Regions from separate parts of the Klebsiella oxytoca genome, predicted to be linked through region 1. Evidence: predicted binding sites of a transcription regulator. Region 1 holds the regulator's gene; the other holds the start of a gene.
The links. The regulator CRP, encoded in region 1, controls carbon source genes, mostly activating them, when cyclic AMP is high. The targets are predictions, from matches to a motif close to ATGTGANNNNNNTCACAT.
Positions count from the first base shown of each region.

Region 2: ldtB (L,D-transpeptidase) is a predicted target of CRP. The motif match lies at 2,476-2,493, and genes of this name have one in related genera.

Region 1 is NZ_CP046115.1:4,962,971-4,968,627, forward strand. It holds gene GJ746_RS23280 (ABC transporter ATP-binding protein) at 1-150, shown strand, start outside; gene GJ746_RS23285 (hydrolase) at 341-1,339, shown strand; gene GJ746_RS23290 (YheU family protein) at 1,336-1,554, shown strand; gene GJ746_RS23295 (phosphoribulokinase) at 1,590-2,459, shown strand; gene GJ746_RS23300 (OsmC family protein) at 2,506-2,910, opposite strand; gene crp (cAMP-activated global transcriptional regulator CRP) at 3,215-3,847, shown strand; gene GJ746_RS23310 (YccS/YhfK family putative transporter) at 3,899-5,657, shown strand, end outside.
Region 2 is NZ_CP046115.1:1,859,732-1,865,388, forward strand. It holds gene GJ746_RS08630 (glycoside hydrolase family 1 protein) at 1-623, shown strand, start outside; gene GJ746_RS08635 (GntR family transcriptional regulator) at 694-1,410, shown strand; gene ldtB (L,D-transpeptidase) at 1,454-2,368, opposite strand; gene GJ746_RS08645 (tyrosine-protein phosphatase) at 2,559-3,341, opposite strand; gene GJ746_RS08650 (ABC-F family ATPase) at 3,630-5,222, shown strand.

The sequences.
Region 1 (5,657 bases):
GGCGACAGCGAGTTGTACGATCAAAGCCGCAAAGCAGAACTCACCGCCTGTTTACAGCAACAGGCTAGCGCGAAGTCCGGGCTGGAAGAGTGTGAAATGGCCTGGCTGGATGCCCAGGAACAGCTGGAGCAAATGCTGCAGGAAGGCTAGCGGCAATATGCATCCAGCAAGGCGGGGAAACCCGCCTTTTTTCATCTCTCTCCGCGGCTTTTTCACGTAACCTGCTTACCGATTAGCCGCAAGACCACATATTGGCTAACCTGCGCACTTCATGCGCGGTATAGTATGGACAAAGATTATTAATTGCTCTGGTGCTATGGTTGATATCACTCCTACAGAAATGACGCCCCCTGAAAACGACTCGCAGCAGTTTCACCCGATGCGCGGCCTGGGCAATCGTCATTTGCAAACCATGTTGCCGCGGCTAATCCGTCGCAAACTCCGTTTCACTCCCCACTGGCAGCGTCTTGAACTGCCGGATGGCGATTTTGTCGATCTCGCATGGAGTGAAGACCCTTCTCAGGCGCGCCATAAACCTCGGTTAGTCGTTTTTCACGGCCTGGAGGGCAGCCTGCACAGCCCTTACGCGCACGGACTCATCCACGCGGCAATGCAGCGCGGATGGCTGGGCGTGGTAATGCACTTTCGCGGCTGTAGCGGCGAACCAAACCGCAATAACCGTATTTACCATTCGGGTGAAACGGAAGACGGCGCCTGGTTTTTACGCTGGCTCCAGCGCGAATACGGCGATGTCCCAACCGCAGCGGTTGGATATTCGCTCGGGGGCAATATGCTGGGCTGCCTGCTGGCAAAAGAAGGCGATGATATTCCCGTCGATGCCGCGGTTATCGTCTCGGCTCCGTTTATGCTGGAAGCCTGCAGCTCGCATATGGACAAAGGTTTCTCCCGCGTTTATCAGCGCTACTTGCTCAACCTGCTGAAAGCTAACGCCGCACGTAAACTCAAAGCCTATCCCGGCTCTCTGCCTGTCGATTTACGTCAGCTAAAAAGCATGCGCCGTATCCGCGAATTTGACGACAGCATCACCGCCAGGATCCACGGTTTTGCCGATGCGCTGGACTATTATCGCCAGTGCAGCGCCATGCCGCGATTAAGCGATATCACTAAGCCAACGCTGATTATTCACGCGAAGGACGATCCTTTTATGGATCACCACTCAATTCCTCCGCAAGAGCAGCTGCCGGCGAACGTTGAATATCAGCTCACGGAGCACGGTGGGCACGTTGGTTTCGTCGGCGGCACGCTGCGTAAGCCGGAAATGTGGCTTGAAAAGCGCATCCCGGATTGGCTAACCCGTTGGTTAGGAGCGAAAATATGATCATTCCCTGGCAAGATCTCGATCCCGAAACGCTGGACAATCTGATCGAAAGTTTTGTATTACGTGAAGGCACCGATTATGGTGAACATGAACGTTCGCTGACTGATAAAGTCTCCGATGTTAAACAACAGTTGAAAAGCGGAGAAGCCGTGCTGGTGTGGTCAGAGCTGCACGAGACGGTCAACATCATGCCCCGCAAGCAGTTTCACGGCTAAGGCGGCACACACTATCGTTTATCCTGGGAGTAGTTATGTCTGCCAAACATCCGGTGATTGCCGTCACGGGCTCCAGCGGCGCGGGAACCACGACCACCAGCCTTGCCTTTCGCAAAATTTTCGCCCAGCTAAATCTGCATGCCGCCGAAGTAGAAGGCGATAGCTTTCACCGCTACACCCGTCCGGAAATGGACATGGCGATCCGTAAAACACGCGATCAGGGTAAACATATCAGCTACTTTGGCCCCGAGGCCAACGACTTCGGCCTGCTGGAACAGACCTTTGCGGAATATGGGCTCAGCGGCAAAGGTCAGTCGCGCAAGTATTTACATACCTATGATGAAGCCGTGCCGTGGAATCAGGTTCCAGGAACCTTCACGCCCTGGCAGCCGCTGCCCGAACCAACTGACGTTCTGTTTTATGAAGGGCTGCACGGCGGCGTGGTTACGCCTCAGCATAATGTCGCTAACCATGTTGACCTGCTGGTCGGCGTGGTGCCGATCGTCAATCTTGAGTGGATCCAGAAGCTTATCCGCGACACCAGCGAACGCGGGCACTCTCGTGAGGCGGTGATGGATTCCGTCGTCCGCTCAATGGAAGATTACATCAACTTTATCACCCCGCAGTTTTCGCGCACCCATCTCAACTTCCAGCGTGTACCGACGGTGGATACGTCCAACCCGTTTGCGGCTAAAGCCATCCCTTCGCTGGATGAAAGCTTTGTCGTCATTCACTTTCGGAATCTGAAAAATATCGATTTCCCCTGGCTGCTGGCGATGCTGCAGGGTTCATTTATCTCACATATGAATACGCTGGTGGTTCCGGGCGGAAAAATGGGACTGGCGATGGAGCTTATTATGGCGCCGCTGGTCGAACGGCTGATGGAAGGCAGAAAAATTAGCTAAGAAGCCAATCCCGGCAGCACGATTGCACTGCCGGGGTCCGGTCGCTTTACCCTTCGATGACTTCATAAGAGTGGGTAATGTTTACCGCTTTCTCCAGCATCAGCGCCACCGAGCAATATTTTTCCGCCGACAGGTCGACAGCGCGGGAAACGGCTGCATCTTTCAGCTCTTTACCGGTCACAATAAAATGCAGGTTGATATGGGTAAACAGACGCGGCGCTTCTTCGCGACGCTCAGAAGTCAGCTTAACTTCGCAGTTGGTAACGTTATGCCGACCCTTCTGCAAAATGGACACGACATCAATCGCGCTGCATCCGCCCGCCGCCATTAGCACCATTTCCATTGGGCTCGGCGCTTTATCCCCGGAATTGCCGTCCATCAGAATCTGGTGACCGGAAGCCGACTCACCGATGAAGGTTAACCCTTCAACCCACTTCACTCGCGCTTGCATAAATTTAACTCCAGGTCTGTAATTTTCCTGACAGATTACGCGCACATAACATTTCTCGCAACGGAAGGCGACCTGGGTCATGCTGAAGCGAGACACCAGGAGACATGCAGCGAAAGCTATGCTAAAACAGTCTTGATGCTACAGTAATACATTGATGTACTGCATGTATGCAGAGGAGTTCACATTACAGGCTGCAGAAAACTTTCAGCCGGATTCCCAGGTACAGGGATTCAATACGATTGCATGCCCGGATGCCGTGTTGTGTCGGCACCCGGAGATAGCTTATAACAGAGGATAACCGCGCATGGTGCTTGGCAAACCGCAAACAGACCCTACCCTTGAATGGTTCTTGTCTCATTGCCACATTCATAAGTACCCATCAAAGAGCACGCTGATCCACCAGGGTGAGAAAGCAGAAACGTTGTACTACATCGTTAAAGGCTCCGTGGCTGTACTCATCAAGGATGAAGAAGGTAAAGAGATGATCCTCTCTTACCTCAACCAGGGCGATTTCATCGGTGAATTAGGCCTGTTTGAAGAAGGTCAGGAGCGTAGCGCCTGGGTACGTGCGAAAACCGCATGTGAAGTGGCCGAGATCTCCTACAAAAAATTCCGTCAGCTGATCCAGGTAAACCCGGATATCCTGATGCGTCTATCTTCGCAAATGGCACGCCGTCTGCAGGTTACATCTGAGAAAGTGGGCAACCTTGCCTTCCTCGACGTTACCGGTCGTATCGCTCAGACGCTGCTGAATCTGGCAAAACAGCCGGATGCGATGACCCACCCGGACGGTATGCAAATTAAAATTACTCGTCAGGAAATCGGTCAGATCGTCGGATGCTCTCGCGAGACCGTGGGTCGTATTCTGAAAATGCTGGAAGATCAAAACCTGATCTCCGCGCACGGTAAAACTATCGTCGTCTACGGTACCCGTTAAGTCGGTAAAACGGCGTATTGCCAGACAATACGCCGTTTTTGTTTTCTCCCCATGTGGCGCAGGCTGATTTACCACCCTGAAGTCAACTATGCACTGCGGCAAACGCTGGTGTTGTGTCTGCCGGTCGCCATTGGTCTTCTGTTTGGCCATTTACAGCAGGGGCTTCTGTTTTCTCTTGTTCCCGCCTGCTGCAACATTGCCGGGCTGGATACGCCGCATAAACGTTTCTTCAAACGTCTGATTATCGGCGGCTGCCTGTTTGCTGGCTGTAGCCTGATTGTCCAGCTCCTCCTGCTGCGTGAAATCCCGCTGCCGATTATTCTCACGGGCCTCGCGCTTATCCTCGGCGTCACTGCCGAAATCAGCCCGCTGCATGCCAGGCTGCTGCCAGCCTCGCTTATCGCGGCTATCTTTACTCTGAGTCTCGCAGGCAATATGCCGGTCTGGGAGCCGCTGCTGATCTATGCCCTCGGCACCCTGTGGTATGGCGTTTTTAACTGGTTCTGGTTTTGGCTATGGCGCGAACAGCCGCTGCGCGAGTCCCTGAGCCTGCTTTACCGGGAATTAGCCAACTACTGCGAGGCTAAATACAGTCTGCTTACCCAGCATACGGACCCCACCACATCTCTGCCCCCGCTGCTTAATCGCCAACAAAAGGTGGTGGATCTGATTACCCAGTGCTATCAGCAGATGCATATGCTGGCGGCCAATCAGCGCAGCGATCACAAACGCCTGCTGCGCGCTTTCCAGGTCGGGCTGGACCTGCAGGAGCATATTTCCGTCAGCCTTCATCAGCCGGAAGAGGTACAGAAGCTGGTGGAACGCAGCCACGCTGAAGCGGTGATCCGCTGGAGCGCACAAACCGTTGCCGCCCGCCTGCGGGAACTGGCGGACGATCTGCTCTACCATCGCTATCCTCGGCGCTTTCAGATGGATAAGCAGATCGGTGCGCTGGAAAAAATCGCTTCGCAGCATCCGGATAATCCTGTCGGGCAGTTTTGCGCCTGGCACTTCAGCCGTATTGCCCGGGTTCTGCGCACCCAGCGCCCGCTTTACGCGCGGAATCTGATGGCGGATAAAACCCGCCGTCTGCCGCTGCTGCCGGCGTTGAAAAACTATCTGTCGTTTAAATCACCGGCGTTACGTAACGCCGCTCGGATCAGCGTTATGTTGAGCGCAGCCAGCCTGATGGGCAGCGCGCTGCACCTGCCAAAACCCTACTGGATCCTGATGACGGTGCTATTCGTGACGCAAAACGGCTACGGCGCGACGCGGGTACGCATTGTCCACCGGGCTGCCGGGACGATAGCTGGATTGTTAATAGCCGGACTGACGCTGCACTTTCACGTCCCTGAAGGCTATACGCTGACCGCGATGCTGTTCATTACGCTGTTAAGCTATCTGATTATTCGCAAACATTACGGCTGGGCAATGGTCGGATTTACGGTCACCGCGGTTTATACCCTGCAGTTGCTCACCCTGAACGGCGAGCAGTTCATCATCGCCAGACTGATTGATACCCTGATTGGTTGTTTGATCGCCTTCGGTGGAATGGTCTGGCTATGGCCGCAGTGGCAAAGCGGCCTGCTGCGCAAAAATGCTCACGATGCGCTGGAAGCCGATCAGGAGGCCATCAGGCTTATTCTTAGCGACGACCATCAGGCACCGGCGCTGGCCTATCAGCGAATGCTCGTCAATCAGGCGCACAACGCGCTGTTCAACTCGCTGAATCAGGCGATGCAGGAGCCCGGCTTTAACTCGCACTATCTGGAAGATATGAAGCTGTGGGTGACGCATAGCCAGTTTATTG
Region 2 (5,657 bases), 2.3 Mb from region 1:
CCGGGGAGGGCTACAGCCCTGAGGTCATGCACGTGGTCGCCCGCGAAGGCCTGGAGGATATCTACCGCGAAGAAGACCTGACGCTGATGGCGAAGGTAAAAATCGACTACCTGGCCTTTAGCTACTACGCCAGCAAGGCCCTTGATAGCGACCCGATCCCGCCGGACACGCCGGTCAACTACTACATGCAGTTTGGCGATAAAAAGAATCAATACCTGGAGGCCACCGAATGGGGCTGGCAGATCGATCCGCTGGGCTTTCGCACCATTATTACCCGCTACTACAACGACTGGCGTCTGCCGGTATTTCCGATTGAAAACGGTATTGGGGTGATTGAGTCCTGGGACGGCGTAAACCAGGTGGCCGACGACTACCGCATCGCCTATCATCGCGACCATATCAACGCGATGAAAGAGGCGATGTTTGAGGATGGCGCGCAGGTAATTGGCTATCTGGGCTGGGGGTTAATCGATATTCTCAGTTCTCAGGGCGATATGCGCAAACGCTACGGGGTTGTTTACGTGAATCGCGAAAACCACGATCTGAAGGACCTCAAGCGCGTGCCGAAGAAAAGCTATGCCTGGCTGAAGCGGGCCATTCGCAGTAACGGTGAAGAGATGTAGCGGAATCGCGGGCGGGCAGATGGTATATTCTGCCCGCCAGCTACTATCAGCAAAGTAAAAGGATCGGGTAATGACGGCCAAATATCTGAGTATCGCGCGGGAAATCAAAAAACGTATTATCAGCCGCCAGTATCCCGCCAGCGAGCCGTTACCCGACCAGTTTGCGTTCGCGGCGGAATTCAATACCAGCAGGATGACCATCCAGCAGGCGATGCGCCAGCTGATTGTCGAAGGTCTTATCTACACCCGCAAGGGTCAGGGAACGTTTGTACGTAAAAACTTCCTCCAGCTTTCACAATGGGAACTGCCCGGCAGCGACTATTTTGGCGCGACGAAAACCTGGGAACATTTAGGAGAAGTCACCAGCCGGGTGATTCGCTTCGAGCTGCGGTTCCCGACGGAAAAAGAGCAAAGCTCGCTGCTGATTGATGCCGACGCTCCGGTCTATGATTTCGTCCGCCTGCGGCTGCTTAACGATGAGCCCGTGTCGCTGGATCTCACCGTAATGCCCGTTGCGCTGGTACCCGGTCTGAATAAAGCACATCTTGAAAGCTCGGTGTTTCGTTACGTGCAGGAGACGCTGGGGTTAAAAATGATGGGCTCGTATCGCGTGGTGCGGGCGCTGAAGCCGCAGGAACTGGACAGGGAACACCTTAACTGCGAGGCGAGCGATCCGGTGCTGGAAGTCGAACAAGTTATCTATCTGGAAGACGGGACGCCGCTGGAGTATGCCCATTGCCACTATCGTTACGATCACGGCGGAATAATTCTGGTTAATAACGGATAAAAAAATGGCGGGCACCGGGCCCGCCACCGTGCGTTAAACGCGTTTAGTTCAGACGCACCGGCATACCGGAACGGTTCTGAATCGCCTGATCGAGGACGCTCTGGTCTACGTCAGCCTGGCTGGACACGCTCTGCACTGATTTGGTCAGCGTAATCGGTACGATTTCGTCGCCCTGGAACTGTGCTTCTGTAGTAGAGAGCGGGTTGTGAACTTCAATGTAGCGGCTGCCGTCTGGCTCAGTCGTCGCTTTCACTGGCTCATCGATAAATTCAACGCGGGTGCCGACCGGCACGTTTTCAAACAGGAATTTAATATCGTCGTTACGCAGACGTACGCAGCCGTGGCTGACGCGCAGGCCGATACCGAAGTTGGCGTTAGTACCGTGAATGGCGTACAGGCGGCCGATATACAGCGCGTACAGGCCCATCGGGTTATCAGGACCGGCAGGAACCACCGCAGGCAGCGGTTCGCCGGCCGCGCGGTATTCGGCATGCATTTTGGCCGTCGGGGTCCAGGTCGGACCGGCTTTTTTACGCTCAACTTTGGTGACCCAGTTGATTGGCGTGTCTTTACCTAGCTGACCGATACCGATAGGCAACACGATGACGGTGTTAGTGCCCTTCGGATAGTAGTAGAGGCGCATCTCCGCGCTGTTGATGACGATACCTTCATGCACGGTGTCCGGCAGGATCAGCTGCTGTGGGATGTTCAGCACCGTACCGCCCTTCGGCAGGAAGGTGTCCACGCCCGGGTTGGCTTCCAGCATGTTGGATAAACCCATCTGATATTCGGCGGCAAAATATTCCAGCGGCTGCTTGTTGCCTTCCGGAATAGTGATCACCTGATTCTGACCAATCAGACGGCTGCCGTCGGTCGGCAGAGGGTAGGTTACAGCAGATGCTGTGTTGCAAAAGCCCACGATGGCGAAGGCTGCCGCGAAGAGAGTTGATAATTTCATAATCTTTATGTCGTGGGCGAGGTTAATGCCACACAAGCCTTTGTCAGTTTAAACAGGAAGTCGATGGGAGCGCATTATATGTGCTTTCCGGCAAACAGGTAAATGAGATGTGTACGAAATCACATTTTTTTCCTGCTACTGTGAGTGTAGCCCGTCAGCGCTGGCTTTGCGGCCTGAAAACGGGAGGGAATCACCCCTCCAGAAGCCGCGACTGCAGCGCTTCTCGCGCCTGTGGCGTAAGCCGATACTCTTTTTCCAGCCAGGCATCGACGCTGGCGTAACGCTCCTCGATCCCGGAAAGCGCAGCCGCAAGATAAGATTCATGAACCGTCATTATTTCCGCCAGGTTCTGCCGGCCGCGGGCGGTCAGCTTATCGCCGAGCGAGGCGAGCATAAAATCTTCGACCTGAGTCAGCATGCCCTGGGTGAGCAGATACTCTTCCATCACCGTCTGGCGATCGCAGCCGAGGGCGAAGAGCGTTAAAGCGCAACCTACGCCGGTGCGGTCTTTGCCCACCGCGCAGTGCTGCAGCAGCGCGCCGTCGAAAGGCTCCATCAGCCAACCGGCGAGCTGGCGATAGGCGGCGTTATTGAACGGCAGCTGGCGATAGAGCTCCAGCATAAACTGCTCGCCGTTCAGGTCATTTAACGTGTCGGCGTTGAGCTCGGTCACTTTAGCGTTGACGTCGCGAACGTGCGGGTTCGCAGGGGCGTTGAGGTAGTGAGCCGTTTTGTTCAGCTTATCGGGGCTGCGACTCACCTCTCCCGGGTCGCGATAATCAATTACCCGGCTAAGCGGAATTGAGTCCAGATGGGTTAAGTCATCGGTCGTCATCATATGCAGCGAGCCGGAACGGAATAATTTCCCCGAACGCACGCGGCGACCGTCGGCGGTACGCTGGCCGCCCAGATCGCGAAAGTTGATACCGCCCTGCAGCGATAAAAAAGCCGGATGACGAGAGATTGTGGTCATAGGTTCCTTCCAGATTAAGGTAAAAAATTACGCAGTTAGCAGTGTATACCCAAAATAGTTCCCGTTACGGGACAAAACGGTTAACCGTTTAGAACAACGTCTGCGGCAGGTGAAAGAATCCTCCCTCGCACAGGCAATTTGTAGAATGACGGGTATAACCGCGCAATATGACATGACTCTGACACGGGCGTCATTGATGATTTTATAACGGCCCGTGAAAAGTGGAGCATTTGCTGGCATAATGTCTGGTTCATCACACTTCTCATTCTCTTTTTTCAGGATAACCCCGTGCTAGTATCCAGCAACGTGACCATGCAGTTCGGCAGTAAGCCGCTGTTCGAAAACATTTCCGTCAAATTTGGCGGCGGCAACCGTTACGGCCTGATTGGCGCCAACGGTAGCGGCAAATCCACCTTTATGAAGATCCTCGGCGGCGATCTTGAGCCGACGCTGGGCAATGTCTCCCTCGACCCAAACGAGCGTATCGGTAAGCTGCGTCAGGATCAGTTTGCGTTTGAAGAGTTTAGCGTGCTGGATACGGTCATTATGGGCCACGGCGAGCTGTGGGAAGTGAAGCAGGAGCGCGACCGCATTTACTCGCTGGCGGAGATGAGCGAAGAAGACGGCTACAAGGTAGCCGATCTTGAAGTTCTGTACGGCGAGATGGACGGTTATTCCGCTGAAGCCCGCGCCGGCGAGCTGCTGCTCGGCGTGGGTATCCCGGTAGAACAGCATTATGGCCCGATGAGCGAAGTCGCTCCCGGCTGGAAGCTGCGCGTTCTACTGGCACAGGCGCTGTTCTCCAATCCGGATATCCTGCTGCTCGATGAACCGACGAACAACCTGGACATCGATACCATTCGCTGGCTTGAGCAGACGCTCAACGAGCGTGACAGCACCATGATCATCATCTCGCACGACCGTCACTTCCTGAACATGGTGTGTACCCATATGGCGGATCTGGATTACGGTGAGCTGCGCGTTTATCCTGGCAACTACGATGAATATATGACCGCAGCGACCCAGGCGCGCGAACGTCTGCTGGCGGATAACGCCAAGAAGAAAGCGCAGATTGCCGACCTGCAATCTTTTGTTAGCCGCTTTAGCGCTAACGCCTCCAAATCTCGCCAGGCGACCTCGCGCGCCCGTCAGATTGATAAAATTAAGCTGGATGAAGTGAAAGCGTCCAGCCGTCAGAACCCGTTCATCCGCTTTGAGCAGGACAAGAAACTGTTCCGTAATGCCCTCGAAGTGGAAGCGCTGGCAAAAGGTTTTGATAACGGCCCGCTGTTCAAAAACTTTAACCTGCTGCTGGAAGTGGGCGAGAAGATTGCCATTCTGGGCGCCAACGGCGTGGGTAAATCGACGATGCTGAAAACCCTGGTCGGCGATCTGGCGCCGGACAACGGTACCGTTAAGTGGTCTGAGAACGCGCAGATCGGCTACTACGCGCAGGATCATGAGTATGAATTTGAAAACGATCTGACGGTATTTGAGTGGATGAGCCAGTGGAAGCAGGAAAGCGATGACGAGCAGGCGGTGCGTAGCATCCTCGGTCGCCTGCTGTTCAGCCAGGACGATATCAAGAAGCCGGCGAAAGTACTCTCCGGTGGCGAAAAAGGCCGCATGCTGTTCGGTAAGCTGATGATGCAGAAACCGAATATCCTGGTGATGGACGAACCGACCAACCACCTGGATATGGAATCGATCGAATCGCTTAACATGGCGCTGGAGATGTATCAGGGCACCCTGATTTTCGTTTCCCACGACCGTGAGTTTGTTAGCTCGCTGGCGACCCGGGTGATTGAAATTACGCCGGAGCGCGTTGTGGACTTCACCGGTAACTACGAAGATTATCTGCGCAGTAAAGGTATCGAATAATTTTCCTGTTGTTTGTCCCGGATTGCGGCGCTGCTGCGCCTTATCCGGGCTACCTCCCACAGACGGCGATGAACCTGTGCTGTGCATCTGTCCGGGCAACCGGCCCACAGACGGCGATGAACCTGTAGCTCGGGCAAGGCGCGTTAAGCGCCGCTCCCGGGAGCAGGGTGCAGAAGACCTCCAGTTAAGCGCAAAGTGGCTGAATTTCCCGGAGGCGATGCTGCGCATCTGTCCGGGCTACCGGATCGCAGGCTGCGTTGAACCTGTGCTGTGCATCTGTCCGGGCAACCGGCTCACAGACGATGGTGAAACTGTAGCCCGGGCAAGGCGCGTCAAGCGCCGCCCCCGGGAACAGAGCGCAGAGTGGCTGAATTCTCCGGAGGCGTTGCTGTGCCTTATCCAGGCTACCGGCGACAGCGCAAAAAAGGTCTGTTG